2 regions of the Allobosea sp. TBD101 genome follow, and region 1 is predicted to be linked to the other one. Evidence: predicted binding sites of a transcription regulator. Region 1 holds the regulator's gene; the other holds the start of a gene.
The links. Region 1 encodes LexA, which represses DNA repair genes until DNA is damaged. Its sites were predicted from a motif close to TGTTCNNNNTGTGTTCNG; they were not measured.

Region 1 (6,802 bases):
CATCGGCAAGCTCTCCGGCTTCGTCGAGAGCGTCGAGGCCCGCGACAGTGGCGCGCGGCTCGTCATACTGGTCACCGATCTCGCCAATGTGCCGGTGGACCAGCGGCCGAAGCGGGTCCGCGTCAATATCCGGCAGGGCTCCGTCGCACCGGGGGACCACATCGTCGCAACCGCGCGCCTGCTGCCACCTCCGGGACCGGCGCGAGCCGGCGGCTACGATTTCGGCCGCGACGCCTTCTTTCGCGGGATCGGCGCCGTCGGCAGCATCTCCGGCAAGATCGCGCTGGCAGCACCGCCATATCCGATGCCGGCGCGCCTCGCGATCGACGTGACGATCGACCGCGCCCGCAATGCCCTGACCAAACGCATCGCCGAGGTCGGGGGCGGGCAGGGCGGGGCGGTTGCCGCCGCGCTCGTCACCGGCAAGCGCGGCCTGATCACCGAGGCCACCAATAACGACCTGCGTGCCGCCGGTATCTATCACATCGTCTCGATCTCCGGCCTGCACATGGTGCTCGCCGCCGGCACGATCTTCTGGCTGGTGCGCGCGCTGCTGGCCCTGTCGCAGACGGTGGCGTTGCACTGGCCGGTCAAGAAACTCGCCGCTGTGGCGGCCATGCTGGGCGCGACCGCCTATTGCATCTTCTCCGGCAGCGACGTCGCGACCGAGCGCTCGCTGATCATGACGCTGGTCATGCTCGGCGCGATCCTGGTCGATCGCGCGGCGCTCAGCATGCGCAACCTCGCGCTCGCCGCCATGATCGTGCTGCTGCGCGAGCCGGAAGCGCTGCTCGGGCCAAGCTTCCAGATGTCCTTCGGCGCGGTCGCGGCGCTGATCGCCTTCGCCGAGCGCTGGGAGCGGAGAGATCGCAGCGAGCCGCCGTCGGCATTGCCCTGGCCGCTCGGGCCGATCTGGACGGCGGCGCTCGGCATCCTCGTCACCACCATGCTGGCGACCGCGGCGACCGCGCCCTTCGGCGCCTATCACTTCCAGACCTTCAACCCGTTTGGGCTGCTCGGCAACGCCATGGCGCTGCCCTTCGTCTCGCTTTTCGTCATGCCGGCAGCGGTGTTCGGCGTGCTGGCCTATCCGTTCGGGCTGGACTGGCCGGCCTGGGCCTTGATGGGGTTGGCTTCCGACGTCGTGCTCAAGGTCGCGCACTGGGTCGCGACCATCGACCATTCCACCGTGACGGTCGCAGCCTTCGGCCCGGCCGTGCTGGCCTGTTTCGCGATGGCTCTGCTCTGGCTGACGCTCTGGACCACGGCCTGGCGCTGGCTGGCGGCCGTGCCGCTGGTCTTCGGCGTCGTCATAGCCGGCGAGCCGGAGCGGCCGGAGATCCTGGTCGAGCGCGACGGCTCGGGGCTGGCCGTCCGCGGGCTGGACGGACGCCTCGCCATCGCAGGCAAGCCCAGTCGCTTCGTCCTGCAGCAATGGCTTGCTGCCGATGGCGACGGCCGCTCGCCCGATGATCCGACTTTGCGTGCCGGTGTTGCTTGCGACCGGTTGGCCTGCGTCGCGCAGACGACCGACAAGCGCACGATCTCGTACACGCGCGAGCGTCTCGCGATCATCGAGGATTGCCTGCGCGCCGATCTCGTCGTCACCGCCATTCCCTGGAGCGGGGCCTGCAAGGCCAGACTGGTCGAGCGGATGGCGCTATCACGCGACGGCGCGACCTCGCTCTACCGGACGGCGACCGGGTGGAACAGCCGAACCTCGGAGCCGACCGCAGCCGACCGTCCATGGACCCGCCGGCGCGAGCCTCGCCCGGCAGAGGTGGCAACCCGGCCGGTTGGTCAGCCCGCAACGGTGCAGCCTGCATCAGCCTCCGACAGTGAGGTCGACGCCGATGTCGAGCGCCTTCAGTAGCGTCGCATCAGGTTGACGAGGCGGCCCTGGATCTTGACCCGGTCGGGGCCGAGCACGCGGGTCTCATAAGCGGGATTGGCCGCTTCCAGCGCGATCGAGGAGCCACGCTTGCGCAGGCGCTTCAGCGTCGCCTCCTCGTCGTCGATCAGCGCGACGACGATATCGCCGGTATTGGCCGTGTCCTGCTTGCGGATGACGACGGTATCGCCGTCGAGGATGCCGGCCTCCACCATCGAATCGCCACGGACTTCGAGCGCGTAATGCTCGCCGGAGCCGAGCATGTCCGGCGGCAGCGAGACGGTGTGACTGCGGCTCTGGATCGCCGAGATCGGGGTGCCCGCCGCGATCCGGCCCATGACGGGAATGGCGATGGAATGCCGGCTGTCGTCCTCGACCGCTGCTGGCCGGGGCTTGGCGACGCTCGGCTGGGCGCCGAGACCGCCCTGCACGACGGCCGGGCTGAAGCGCGGGCGCGGCTGCGGGGCGCCGAACCCGTCCGGCATCTTGATGACTTCGAGTGCGCGGGCCCGATTTGGCAGGCGGCGGATGAAGCCGCGCTCCTCCAGCGCCATGATGAGACGATGGATGCCGGATTTCGAGCGCAGGTCGAGCGCGTCCTTCATTTCGTCGAAGGAGGGCGGCACGCCACTTTCGCGCAAGCGTTCCTGGATGAAGCGCAGGAGTTCGTGTTGCTTGCGTGTCAGCATGGTCGCCGCCAGCCCCTCAAAGCGCAGATTCGAAACAAAGCACGAACACCATACGCGTTCTGCTTGTGTTCCGCAAGCTGCTATGCCGTGGCGGAAGCGTGAGATAGCCGTATGGAAAACGCGCCGTCATTCTGGACAAGCCGCGTCAGCGGCGCCGATCCGGAATCTATCATGGAGCGCGGCGTTCTACGATGGATTCCGGGTCTGCGCTTCGCTTGCCCGGAATGACGTCGCGGGGGCAATAAAGAGCGCGCGCTCTACCGCAGCGGCAGGATACGGCAGGAATTACCCTTCTTCGCGGGAGCGGCATGGGCAGGCCGAATCGTCAGGGCCTGCGCCCGCGCGAGCGTACCAAGCATCGAGGAATCCTGCCGGTCGAAGGGCGTCGCGACCCAGCCTTCCGGCGTCAGCGTGAGCTCCGAGCGCAGATAGTCCTCGCGCTCGTCATTGCCGGGCATGTTGCGGCCGAGGATGGCGGGAATGCTGCGGTCGCGATCGGCATCGGCAATGCCGAGCAGCGCCTCGATCAAGGGCAGCACGAAGAGATGGCCGCAAACGATCGAGGAGACCGGATTGCCCGGCAGCCCGACCACGACCATCCGGCCGAGCCGCCCGGTCATCATCGGCTTGCCCGGCCGCATCGCGATCTTCCAGAATCCGAGCGTCATGCCGGCCCGCGTCAGCGCTTCCTGCACGAGATCGTGCGCGCCGACCGAGGCGCCGCCGAGCGTGATCAGCACATCGGCATCGGCTGCGCGCGCCCTTGCGATCTTCGCGGCGAGATCGGCATGGTCGTCGCGGGCGATGCCAAGGTCGAGCACGGTGCCGCCGGCCTTCTCGACGAGAGCGGCGAGCGAAAACGAGTTCGAGGCGACTATCTGGTCGCGGCCGACCGGCTCGCCCGGCGCCACCAACTCGTCGCCCGTGGCGAGAATCGCGACGCGCGGCTTCCGCCGGACCGGCAAAGTCGGATGCCCCATCGCTGCGGCGAGGCCGAGTGCCGCACTGTCGAGCACGCGACCGGCCGACAGCAAAACGTCGCCCTCGTGGAAGTCGAGCCCCGCCGCGCGCAGGAATTTGCCCTTGGCAGGCGGCACGCGGACGCGAATGACAGGGCTGTCGACGCCATCGGCATCTTCCTGCATCAGGATCGTGTCGGCGCCGTCAGGCATCGGCGCGCCCGTGAAGATGCGCACGGCTTGTCCCGGGCCGACCGCGCCCTCATAGGCCCGGCCGGCAGCAGATTCGCCGATCACCGAGAGCGAGACGCCTTCCGCCATCTCGTCGCCACGCACGGCATAGCCGTCCATGGCCGAATTGGCGAAGGGCGGCTGGGTCCTGAGCGCCTTGACCTCGCCGGCGAGCACCCGCCAGGCGCATTGCGCCAATGGCAGGGTTTCCGCTCCCGTCGGCTCCGGAATGCTGTCGAGCAGCGCCTTGCGCGCGACGGGGACCGGAGTGAGCGCCATCAGCTAGCTTTCGCCTCGTAATCGCCCGACTGGCCGCCAGACTTGTGCAGCAGCCGGATATTCTCGATCCGCATCGCACGGTCGACGGCCTTGACCATGTCGTAGACGGTAAGACAGGCGACGGAGACGGCGGTGAGCGCCTCCATCTCGACGCCGGTCTGGCCCTTCATCTTGACCTCGGCGCGCACGCGCACGCCCGGCAGGGCCTCGTCGATCGTAAGATCGACGGCGATCTTGCTGAGCAGCAGCGGATGGCAGAGCGGGATCAGTTCATGCGTGCGCTTCGCCGCCATGATGCCGGCGAGGCGTGCGGTGCCGAGCACGTCGCCCTTCTTGGCGTTGCCGTCGCGCACGATCGCGATCGTCTCCGGCGCCATGACGACCTGGCCTTCGGCGATCGCCATGCGGGTCGTCTCGGCCTTGCCGCCGACATCGACCATATGCGCCTGGCCTTGCGCGTCGAGATGGCTGAGCCGGCTCACGCCGCGACGGCCTTGCCGGTGAGCAGCGCCTGCGTTGCGGCGGTGACGTCGGCCTGTCGCATCAGGCTTTCGCCGACGAGGAAGCTGTTGACGCCGATCCGGTTGAGCCGGGCAATGTCGGCATGCGTGAAGATGCCGCTCTCGCTGATGACGATGCGGTCGGCCGGCACGCGCGGCGCCAATCGCTCGGTCACGGCGAGATCGACATTGAAGCTGCGCAGATCGCGGTTGTTGATGCCGAGCAGGCGGCTTTCGAGCTTGAGCGCCCGGTCGAGCTCGGCATCGTCATGGACCTCGACGAGAACGTCCATGCCGAGCTCGCGCGCGGTCTCGTTCAGCGCTCTGGCGGTGGCGTCGTCGACGCCGGCCATGATGATCAGGATGCAGTCGGCGCCCCAGGCGCGGGCCTCGTAGACCTGATAGGGCTCGTAGAGGAAATCCTTGCGCAAAGCCGGCAGGCCGGCGGCCTCGCGCGCTGCGGTCAGGAAGTCCGGCCGGCCCTGGAAGGATGGCGCGTCGGTCAGCACCGAGAGACAGGCCGCGCCGCCGACGGCATAAGCGCGGGCGAGCGAAGGCGGGTCGAAATCGGCGCGGATCAGGCCCTTGGACGGGCTCGCCTTCTTGATCTCGGCGATCAGCGCGGGCGTGCCTTGCTCGAGCTTGCCTGCCAGCGCATCGGCGAAGCCGCGCGGCTTGGAGGCGGCGCGCGCCCGGCGTTCGATTTCGGCCTGCGGGACGGCGGCTTTCGCAGCCGCGATCTCCTGGCGCTTATAAGCTTCGATCTTCGCGAGGATATCGGTCATGCCGGCCTCACGCGTTCGAGGCTTTGACGAGCGCGGCGAGCGTCGCCTTGGCCTTGCCGGAATCGAGCGCGGCCGTCGCCTGGGCGAAGCCGTCCTTCAGGTCCGTCGCCTTGCCGGCAACGAGCAGCGCCGCAGCCGCATTGAAGGCGGCGATGCCGCGGAAGCCGGTCTTCTCCCCGGCGAGCACGGCATTTAGCGCCGCCGCATTCTCCTCAGGCGTGCCGCCGCGCAGCACCTCCGGCTTCGCGGGCTCAAGGCCGACATCGGCCGGGCTGATCGAAAAACTCTCGATCTTGCCGTTCTCCAGCGAGACGACACGGGTCGGGCCGGTGGTGGTGATCTCGTCGAGCCCGTCCGAGCCGTGCACGGCCCAGACGCGGGTCGACCCCAGGGAAGCGAGCACCTTGACCATCGGCTCCAGCCAGGTCTCGGAGAAGGCGCCGATGAGCTGGCGCTTGACGCCGGCCGGGTTGGAGAGCGGGCCGAGCAGGTTGAAGATCGTGCGCGTGCCGAGCTCGGTGCGCACCGGGGCGACATGGCGCATCGAGGCGTGATGCGTCGGCGCGAACATGAAGCCGACGCCGGCCTCGCGGATGCAATGCTCGGTCGCGGCCGGGTCGAGCCCGACCTTGACGCCGAGCGCGGTCAGCACGTCCGCCGCGCCGGAGCGCGAGGAGGCCGCGCGGTTGCCATGCTTGGCGACCGGCACGCCGCAGGCGGCGGTGATGATCGAGGCCAGCGTCGAGACATTGTAGGAGCCGGAGGAATCGCCGCCGGTGCCGACGATGTCGATCGCCTCGGGCGGCGCCTTCACCGGCAGCATCTTGCCGCGCATGGCGCCGACGGCACCGGCGATCTCGTCGATCGTCTCGCCGCGCACGCGCAGCGCCATCAGGAAGGCGGCTGATTGGGCGTTCGTCACTTCGCCCGAGAGGATGGTGTCGAAGGCGTCGCGCGCTTCCTCGCGGGAGAGCGTCGCGCCGGTCGCGACCTTGGCGATGAAGGGTTTGAAATCGTCCATGGGAACTCTGCGGAATCAGGCTGAAAGGGTCAGGGCGGAGGCTTCGCGTTCGCTCTGCCATCGCTCCGCGAGGTCGAGGAAATTCCGCAGGATCGTCGCGCCATGCTCGGAGGCAATGCTCTCCGGATGGAACTGGACGCCGTGGACCGGCAGCTCCCGGTGCGAGAGCGCCATGATCAGGCCGTCATCGCTCTCCGCCTCGATCTCGAAGACATCCGGGCAGGAGGCGCGCTCGACCACGAGCGAGTGATAGCGCGTCGCCTGCAGCGGGCCGTTGATGCCGCGGAACAGGCCGCGCGCCCGGTGGCGGATCGGCGAGACCTTGCCATGCATCGGCAGGGGCGCGCGCACGACATGGCCGCCGAAGGCCTGGCCCATCGCCTGAAGGCCGAGGCAGACGCCGAAGATCGGCTTCTTGCCCGCGCCTTCGCGGATGACGTCCAGACA
Region 2 (6,802 bases), 1.4 Mb from region 1:
CTTCGCCGCCTTGCAGGCCGATGAGGGAGCGGTGCCGACGGCCGAGATCGGCCTGCTCTGCGCCCGGCCGCGCTTCTTTGCCTGGCTCGATCTCACGGAGAATCTCGCTTTCGCCCTGCCGAAGGCGACGCCGTTCGAGCGCGAGGGCCTGATCGCCAATGTGCTGGTCCGCCTCGGTCTTGCCGCGCAGGCAAAGCAGCGGCCGGCTGAGCTCTCGCCGGAGGGGCTGCTGCGGCTGGCCATCGCCCGCCTCCTGCTGGTCAGGCCGCGGCTGCTGCTGGTCGACGAGCCCTTCGCAGCTGTTGATGCCGAGGCGCGCGCGCGGCTGACCACCTTCCTGCCGGAGCTCTGTACGCAAGCGCGTCCTGCCGTCGTCATCGCCACCGGCTCCGTGGACGAAGCTCTGCGCCTGGCCGATCGCGTCCTCGTCCTGCCACGGCAGCTGGGGCCGGTCGCCTTCAGCCTCGACAATCTGCTGGCGCGTCCGCGCGAGGAGGGCTCCGTCGGCTTCGTCACGCTGCGTCGGGAGTTGCGCCGGGCGCTCGAAAAGGAAGACCGGCATGCGGTGCCCCAGGTGGAGGCAGCGGCCTGAGGCGGCCGGATTGGCGTACTCGGTCCGATACTCCGGCTCTTCGATTTTGCATCGGCTTTGCCCGAAAACCGCGTCCCACTTTTCGGGCCGATGCTCTAAAAGCTGGCGGGCCGCTTCAAGAGGATAACGATCATGGACATCACCGCGCTGCGCGCCTTGCAGGCCCCGCTCAAGGATGAATACCGCACCAATCCCGAGGCGGCGGTCATCACGTTGAAGGCTCATGGTGAACTCGATGACCAGCACATCGCCTGCAAGGTCGAGACCGGCCGCGCGATCGCGCTCGCCGGCCTGCACCCCGCCACCGGCGGCTCCGGCGCCGAGCTCTGCTCCGGCGACATGCTGCTGGAGGCGCTGGTCGCCTGCGCCGGCGTGACGCTGAAGGCGGTCGCGACCGCGTTGGAGATCGAGTTGAAGAAGGGCGCGGTCCGTGCCGAGGGCGATCTCGATTTCCGCGGCACGCTCGGCGTCGCCAAGGACGCGGCGGTCGGTTTCAAGGCGATCCGCCTGTTCTTCGACGTCGAGACCGATGCGCCGCAGGAAAAGCTCGACACGCTGCTCAAGCTCACCGAGCGCTATTGCGTGGTCTTCCAGACGCTGAATGTGAAGCCGGAGCTGTCGGCGACCCTGCAAAACAACGCCTCCTGACACGGGTCAGGAGGCGCATTGAAACAGTATTGGATGGGAGGAGGGGCTAGAACTCTTCCCAGCCGGTGCTGCCGTTGCGAGCATTGACCGCGCGCTTGACGGGGGCAGGCTCGGCCTTCGCTGCGGCGGGGCGCCGCGATTGGTGGAAGGCTGCTTCGGCGAGCTGGCGCAAACGATCCGGTTCGGATGCCGCCGAGCTGATCGAGGCGGGTGCGCGCGACACGGCAGCGCCGCCCTGATTGGTCCGGAAGGTCGCGACCAACGCGTTGAGCTGCTCGATCCGGCCGGACAGTGAATTCGCCGAAGCCGCGCTCTGTTCGGACAGGGCCGCGTTCTGCTGCGTCATCTCGTCGAGATGGGCCACCGCCTGGCTCATCTCGTCGATGCCGTTCGCCTGCTCGCCCGATGCCGCAGAGATGTCGGCGATCGTCGCCGCGACCTTCTGCGAGGCCGCGAGAATCTGCGTCAGGGCTTCGCCGGCCCTGCGCACCAGCTTCACGCCCTCGCCGACCTCGGCATTGGACGAGGAGATCAGCTCGGAGATGTCCTTCGCCGCTTCGCTGGAACGCTGCGCCAGTGTCCGGACCTCGGAGGCGACGACGGCGAAGCCCTTGCCGGCGTCACCGGCACGCGCCGCCTCGACTGCAGCATTGAGCGCGAGCAGGTTGGTCTGGAAGGCGATGTCGTCGATCACCCGGATGATGTCGGAGATCTTCTGCGAGGCGCTCTCGATCCGGGCCATGGCGTCGACAGCCTGGCCGGCAATCGTGCCGCCCGACCGCGCCGCGCTCGCCGCCTCGTCGGCAGCGGTTGCCGCCGAACGGGAAGCCTGGGCCGAGGCCTTGACCGAGGCTGCGAGCTCTTCGGTCGTGGCCGCCGTCTGCTCCAGCGACGAAGCCTGTTCCTCGGTGCGCTTCGACAGATCGTCGGCACCTATGCTGATCTCGCGTGCGGCGAGACCGACATCGGCCGAGGTTGTCTGGATCGTCGCGACCGTCGCCGAGAGGCGGTCCACCGTCTCGTTGATCGCGCCCTTCAGGTCGGCGAAGCGGCCGCGGTAGCCGGTTCCGATCTGGCGCGTTAGGTCGCCGCCGGCGATCGCCTGGAGGATGTCGGCGAACTCGGTCGTGGCGCTGTCGACGACGCGGTTGATCTCGTTGATGCCGGCGACCAGTCGCTGCATCTGTTCGTCGCCGTCGTCGATCTGGAGCCGTGCCGAGAAATCACCGGCCGCGGCCGCTGCAACGACCTCGCTGACATCGGAGACGACCGCTTCCATCGACTGCGCCCGGGCGAGACGCGCGGCCGCAGCGATGCGCTCCTGCTCTTCCAGTGCACGGACGCGGGCGGCATTCTCCTGGAAGATCTGCAGGGCTCCAGCCATGTCGCCGATCTCGTCGCGGCGGCCGATGCTGGGCACCGTGACATCCTGCTCGCCGCCGGCCAGGCGCTTCATCGCGTCGGTCATGCCGGCAAGGGGGCGCACGATGCCGCCGATGACGAAGGCCAGCGCCAGGGCAGCGACCAGCAAGGCGCCACCGGCCATGACCAGCAACAGGATGGTGGCGGAGCCGGCGATGGATTGTGCTTCCATGCCCCGGTCTCGTGCCTGGGAGAGCTGCATCGAGGTCAGCTCCCCGAGCTTGGCGGAGATCGGGTCGATCGCCTTGTAGAGCTCGTCAGTGGCGAACATGCGCAGCGCGCTCTCGTCACGCTCCTTCAGAATGCCGATCAGCTTGGCAACGGCGGCATCGCCGGTCTTCATCAGCACCGTCGCCTGTTCGGCAATCTGCTTTTCGTCGGCGGCCGTGATGGTGGGCAGGTAGGCCTTCCAGCCCTTGTCGATATTCCCCACCGCGTCCTGGACGCTCTTCAGCGCGTTCGTCCAGGTGATCTGGTTGCTCTGCGCCTTCCAGATCGTGTCGACGACGTTGACCGCGTACATGTCGCTGACGATCCGCAACTGCTCCATCGGGATGACGTTGTTCTGGACAACTTCGTCGACCCGCTGTGTGACGGATCGAAGGGCTAGGAATCCGCAAGCGCCGACGACGAGGACGCAGAGAGTCAGCGCGACGAGCGCGCTCGCCAGCTTGGTCTTAATGCTCAAGGCCATGATGAACTTTCCGGGGAGAGGCCGCGATGATGAGGAGAGTGGTGGGGGGTATTCGGGATGCCTATTTTCTAGGCAATCGTCGGGCTCGTCCGGTTCGAAACATGACAGGCGACTGTATTCGGGTTGCGATTTCCCCTCAAATTTTCAGAGAACTCTTAAAGTTGCTCTAACGATAAGCGGGAGGTTGGCGCGCATTAATTTGCACTCTCAACTAGTGGTTGTAATTCTAGTTATAGTTGCATGTTCTTCTTGATGCGCCCCATGGGCGGCGCTCTCGGAAGGGGGCAGGCGGCCGCTATTCGGCTGCGCGCTTCAGCTCCAGCCCCTTGGCGAAGGGCAGCTTCGGCTCGCTCTTCTCGTCGTCGAAATCGAGCGCGCCGATCTTCTCGGCGCGGCTGGTGACCTTGCCGGCCGAGGTCTTGATCTGGCCGACATCGTCCTGTGCCTGCCGGAAATGATTGTCGAGTTTGTCGACGCGCTCGCCGAGCCGGCGCACGTCGTCGAGCAGCTTGCCAACCTCGCTCTGGATCACCTGCGCTTCCTCGCGCATCCGGGCATCGCGCACCAGCGACTGCATCAGCTGGATCGCCAGAGCCAGCAGGGAGGGCGAGACGATCATGATGCGGGCCCGGTGCGCCCGCTGCACGACATCGTCGAAATACTCGTGCAGGTCGGCGTAGATCGATTCCGACGGCACGAAGAGCAGGGCCACGTCCTGCGTTTCGCCGGGCAGGAAATAGCGCTCGGCGATATCCTTCACATGCACGCCGACATCGCTGCGCACGCGCTGGCCGGCGGCCTTCCTGGCGTCGTCGCCACGGGCCTCGCGCAGCAGCGTGAAGCTCTCCAGCGGGAATTTGGCGTCGATGACGAGGCCGCGTCCGTCGCCGGGCAGGGTGACCAAGCAGTCCGGCCGCTTCCCGTTCGAGAGCTGCGGCTGGAAGGCGAAGAAGGCGGCGGGCAGGCCGTCGCGGATGATCGCTTCCATCCGGCCCTGGCCATAGGCGCCGCGCGCCTGCTTGTTGGCGAGCACGTCTCTGAGCGTCACGACCTCGGATGTCAGGTCCGTCAGGTTCTTCTGGGCGTTGTCGATCACCGCCAGCCGCTCCTGCAGCTTGCCGAGGCTCTCGGTGGTCTGCTGGACGTTCCGTTCCAGCCCTTGCCCGACCTTGTGGCTCAGCCCGTCCATCCGGTCGGCGACGAGCCGTGCGAGATCGCCCTGCCGGGTCGAGAGGATCTCGGCCATGGACTGCATCCGGCCGGCGAGCTCCGCCTGCTGGCGGTTCATCTCCGCGACCTTGTCGTCCATCTCGCGGGCGCGCTCGGTGGCCATCGCGGCTTCGATCGCGCGGGCCTTGCCGCCGCGCCAGCCGGCAATCACCGCCATCAGCAGCAGGACGAGACTCAGCGCCCCGAAGCCGAGCGCAGCTTCGGCCCAGGTCACCGGGCGTTCCAGCAGGGTGAAGGCGATCTCGTTCATGCACGGGAGCCTAGCCGATTCGGCTGGTAATGGCGAACGAAAGTGGAACAGTTTGACCGTCCTCTCACAAATGCTTATGTCCCCGGTTCAACAGCTCTTTTTCCTTGGAATCCCATGTCCGTTCGCCCGCTCGTCATCCTGCCCGACGCCCAGCTTCGCCTCGTCTCGAAGCCGGTCGAGGCTGTCACGCCCGAGATCAGGACGCTGGTCGCGGACATGTTCGAGACGATGTACGACGCGCCCGGCATCGGTCTCGCCGCGATCCAGATCGGCGTGCCGCTGCGCGTGGTGACGATCGACCTGTCGAAGCCGGAGGCGAAGGAGGGCGAGGAGCCCGAGCCGAAGAAGCCGCAGGTCTTCATCAATCCGGAGATCGCCTGGTCTTCGGAGGAGTTCAGCGTTTACGAGGAAGGCTGCCTCTCGATCCCCGAATATTACGAGGAGGTCGAGCGCCCGGCCGAGGTCAAGGTCCGCTACATGGATCTCGATGGCAAGACGCAGGAGATCGCGGCCGACGGCCTGCTGGCGACCTGCCTGCAGCACGAGATCGATCATCTCAACGGCGTGCTCTTCATCGACCATCTCTCGCGGCTGAAGCGCGAGCGCGTCACCAAGAAATTCGCCAAGTCAGCCAAGCGCGAGCGGGCTGCGTAAGCTTCGAGAACTGGCATTGGTCATCCCGGACGCAGCGAAGCGGAGGTCCGGGATCCATGCCTGAACATTGGCCTGAAGCGCTCAGGCGTGGATCCCGGGTCTCCCTGCGGTCGCCCGGGATGAGATTCGTTTTTAGGTAAGGTCGAGCGTATGAGTTTGCGCGTCATCTTCATGGGCACGCCGGATTTCGCCGTGCCGGTGCTGACCGAGATCGTCGGCCAGGGGCATGAGGTCGTCTCCTGCTACACCCGTGCCCCGGCGCAGGCGGGGCGGGGCCTCGAACTGAAGCCTTCGCCGGTGCATCGCGCCGCCGAACGCTTCGGCATCCCGGTCTTCACCCCCAAGACGCTGAAGACGCCGGAGCAGGCCGAGATCATCGCCTCGCATCAGGCCGATGTCGCGGTCGTCGTCGCCTACGGCATGATCCTGCCCCAGGCGATCCTCGATCTGCCCGAACTCGGCTGCCTCAACCTTCATGCCTCGCTGCTGCCGCGCTGGCGCGGCGCTGCCCCGATCCAGCGCGCGATCATGGCGGGCGATGCCGAGAGCGGCGTCTGCGTGATGAAGATGGAAGCCGGTCTCGACACCGGCCCCGTCGCCATGGTCGAGAAGCTGGCGATCGGCCCTGACATGACGGCCGGCGAATTGCACGACAGATTGAGTCCTCTCGGCGCCGACCTGATGGTGCGCGCGCTCGCGGCGCTCGGGCGCGGCGGCCTGCAGTTCACGCCGCAGCCGGAGGAAGGCGTGACCTATGCCAGCAAGATCGCCAATGCGGAGGCGAAGCTGAACTGGTCGCTGCCGGCCCAGCAGGTCCATGACCTCGTGCGCGGCCTCTCGCCCTTCCCGGGCGCCTTCGCCGAGATTGATCTCGGCAAGGGGCTGGAGCGGCTCAAGATCCTGCGCACCGCCCGTGCCGGCGGCGCGGCCGAGCCCGGTACGCTGCTCGACGATGAGGGCACGGTCGCCTGCGCCGTCGGCGCGGTGAAGCTGCTGCAGGTCCAGCGCGCCGGCAAGGCGCCGATGAGCGGGGCCGAGTTCCTGCGTGGCGCCCGGCTCGGAGCCGGTGCCAAGCTCTGAACCGATGATTTCATCCTCCACGCCGTCATCCCGGGCGCAGCGAAGCGAAGACCCGGGATCCATGCCGGAACCTTCATCGACGATGCTCCGGCATGGATCCCGGATCGGCGCGGCTTCGCCGCTTGTCCGGGATGACGGCGCAGGGATGAGGAAGGTCGCCTGATGCCGCGCTACAAGCTCGTCATCGAGTACGATGGGACGCCGTTCTCGGGTTGGCAGCGCCAGCTCAACG

Region 2: the regulator LexA is predicted to act here: its motif matches at 4,869-4,886, upstream of AC6RIC_RS22100 (DNA recombination protein RmuC).

What each region holds. Positions count from the first base shown of each region.
Region 1 is NZ_CM187543.1:3,140,857-3,147,658, reverse strand. Features, by position in the region: gene AC6RIC_RS15425 (ComEC/Rec2 family competence protein) at 1-1,873, shown strand, start outside; gene lexA (transcriptional repressor LexA) at 1,867-2,580, opposite strand; gene AC6RIC_RS15415 (molybdopterin molybdotransferase MoeA) at 2,838-4,049, opposite strand; gene moaC (cyclic pyranopterin monophosphate synthase MoaC) at 4,049-4,531, opposite strand; gene trpC (indole-3-glycerol phosphate synthase TrpC) at 4,528-5,334, opposite strand; gene trpD (anthranilate phosphoribosyltransferase) at 5,342-6,355, opposite strand; gene AC6RIC_RS15395 (anthranilate synthase component II) at 6,371-6,802, opposite strand, start outside.
Region 2 is NZ_CM187543.1:4,531,440-4,538,241, reverse strand. Features, by position in the region: gene AC6RIC_RS22115 (ATP-binding cassette domain-containing protein) at 1-592, shown strand, start outside; gene AC6RIC_RS22110 (OsmC family protein) at 725-1,240, shown strand; gene AC6RIC_RS22105 (HAMP domain-containing methyl-accepting chemotaxis protein) at 1,287-3,356, opposite strand; gene AC6RIC_RS22100 (DNA recombination protein RmuC) at 3,652-4,836, opposite strand; gene def (peptide deformylase) at 4,951-5,490, shown strand; gene fmt (methionyl-tRNA formyltransferase) at 5,641-6,570, shown strand; gene truA (tRNA pseudouridine(38-40) synthase TruA) at 6,733-6,802, shown strand, end outside.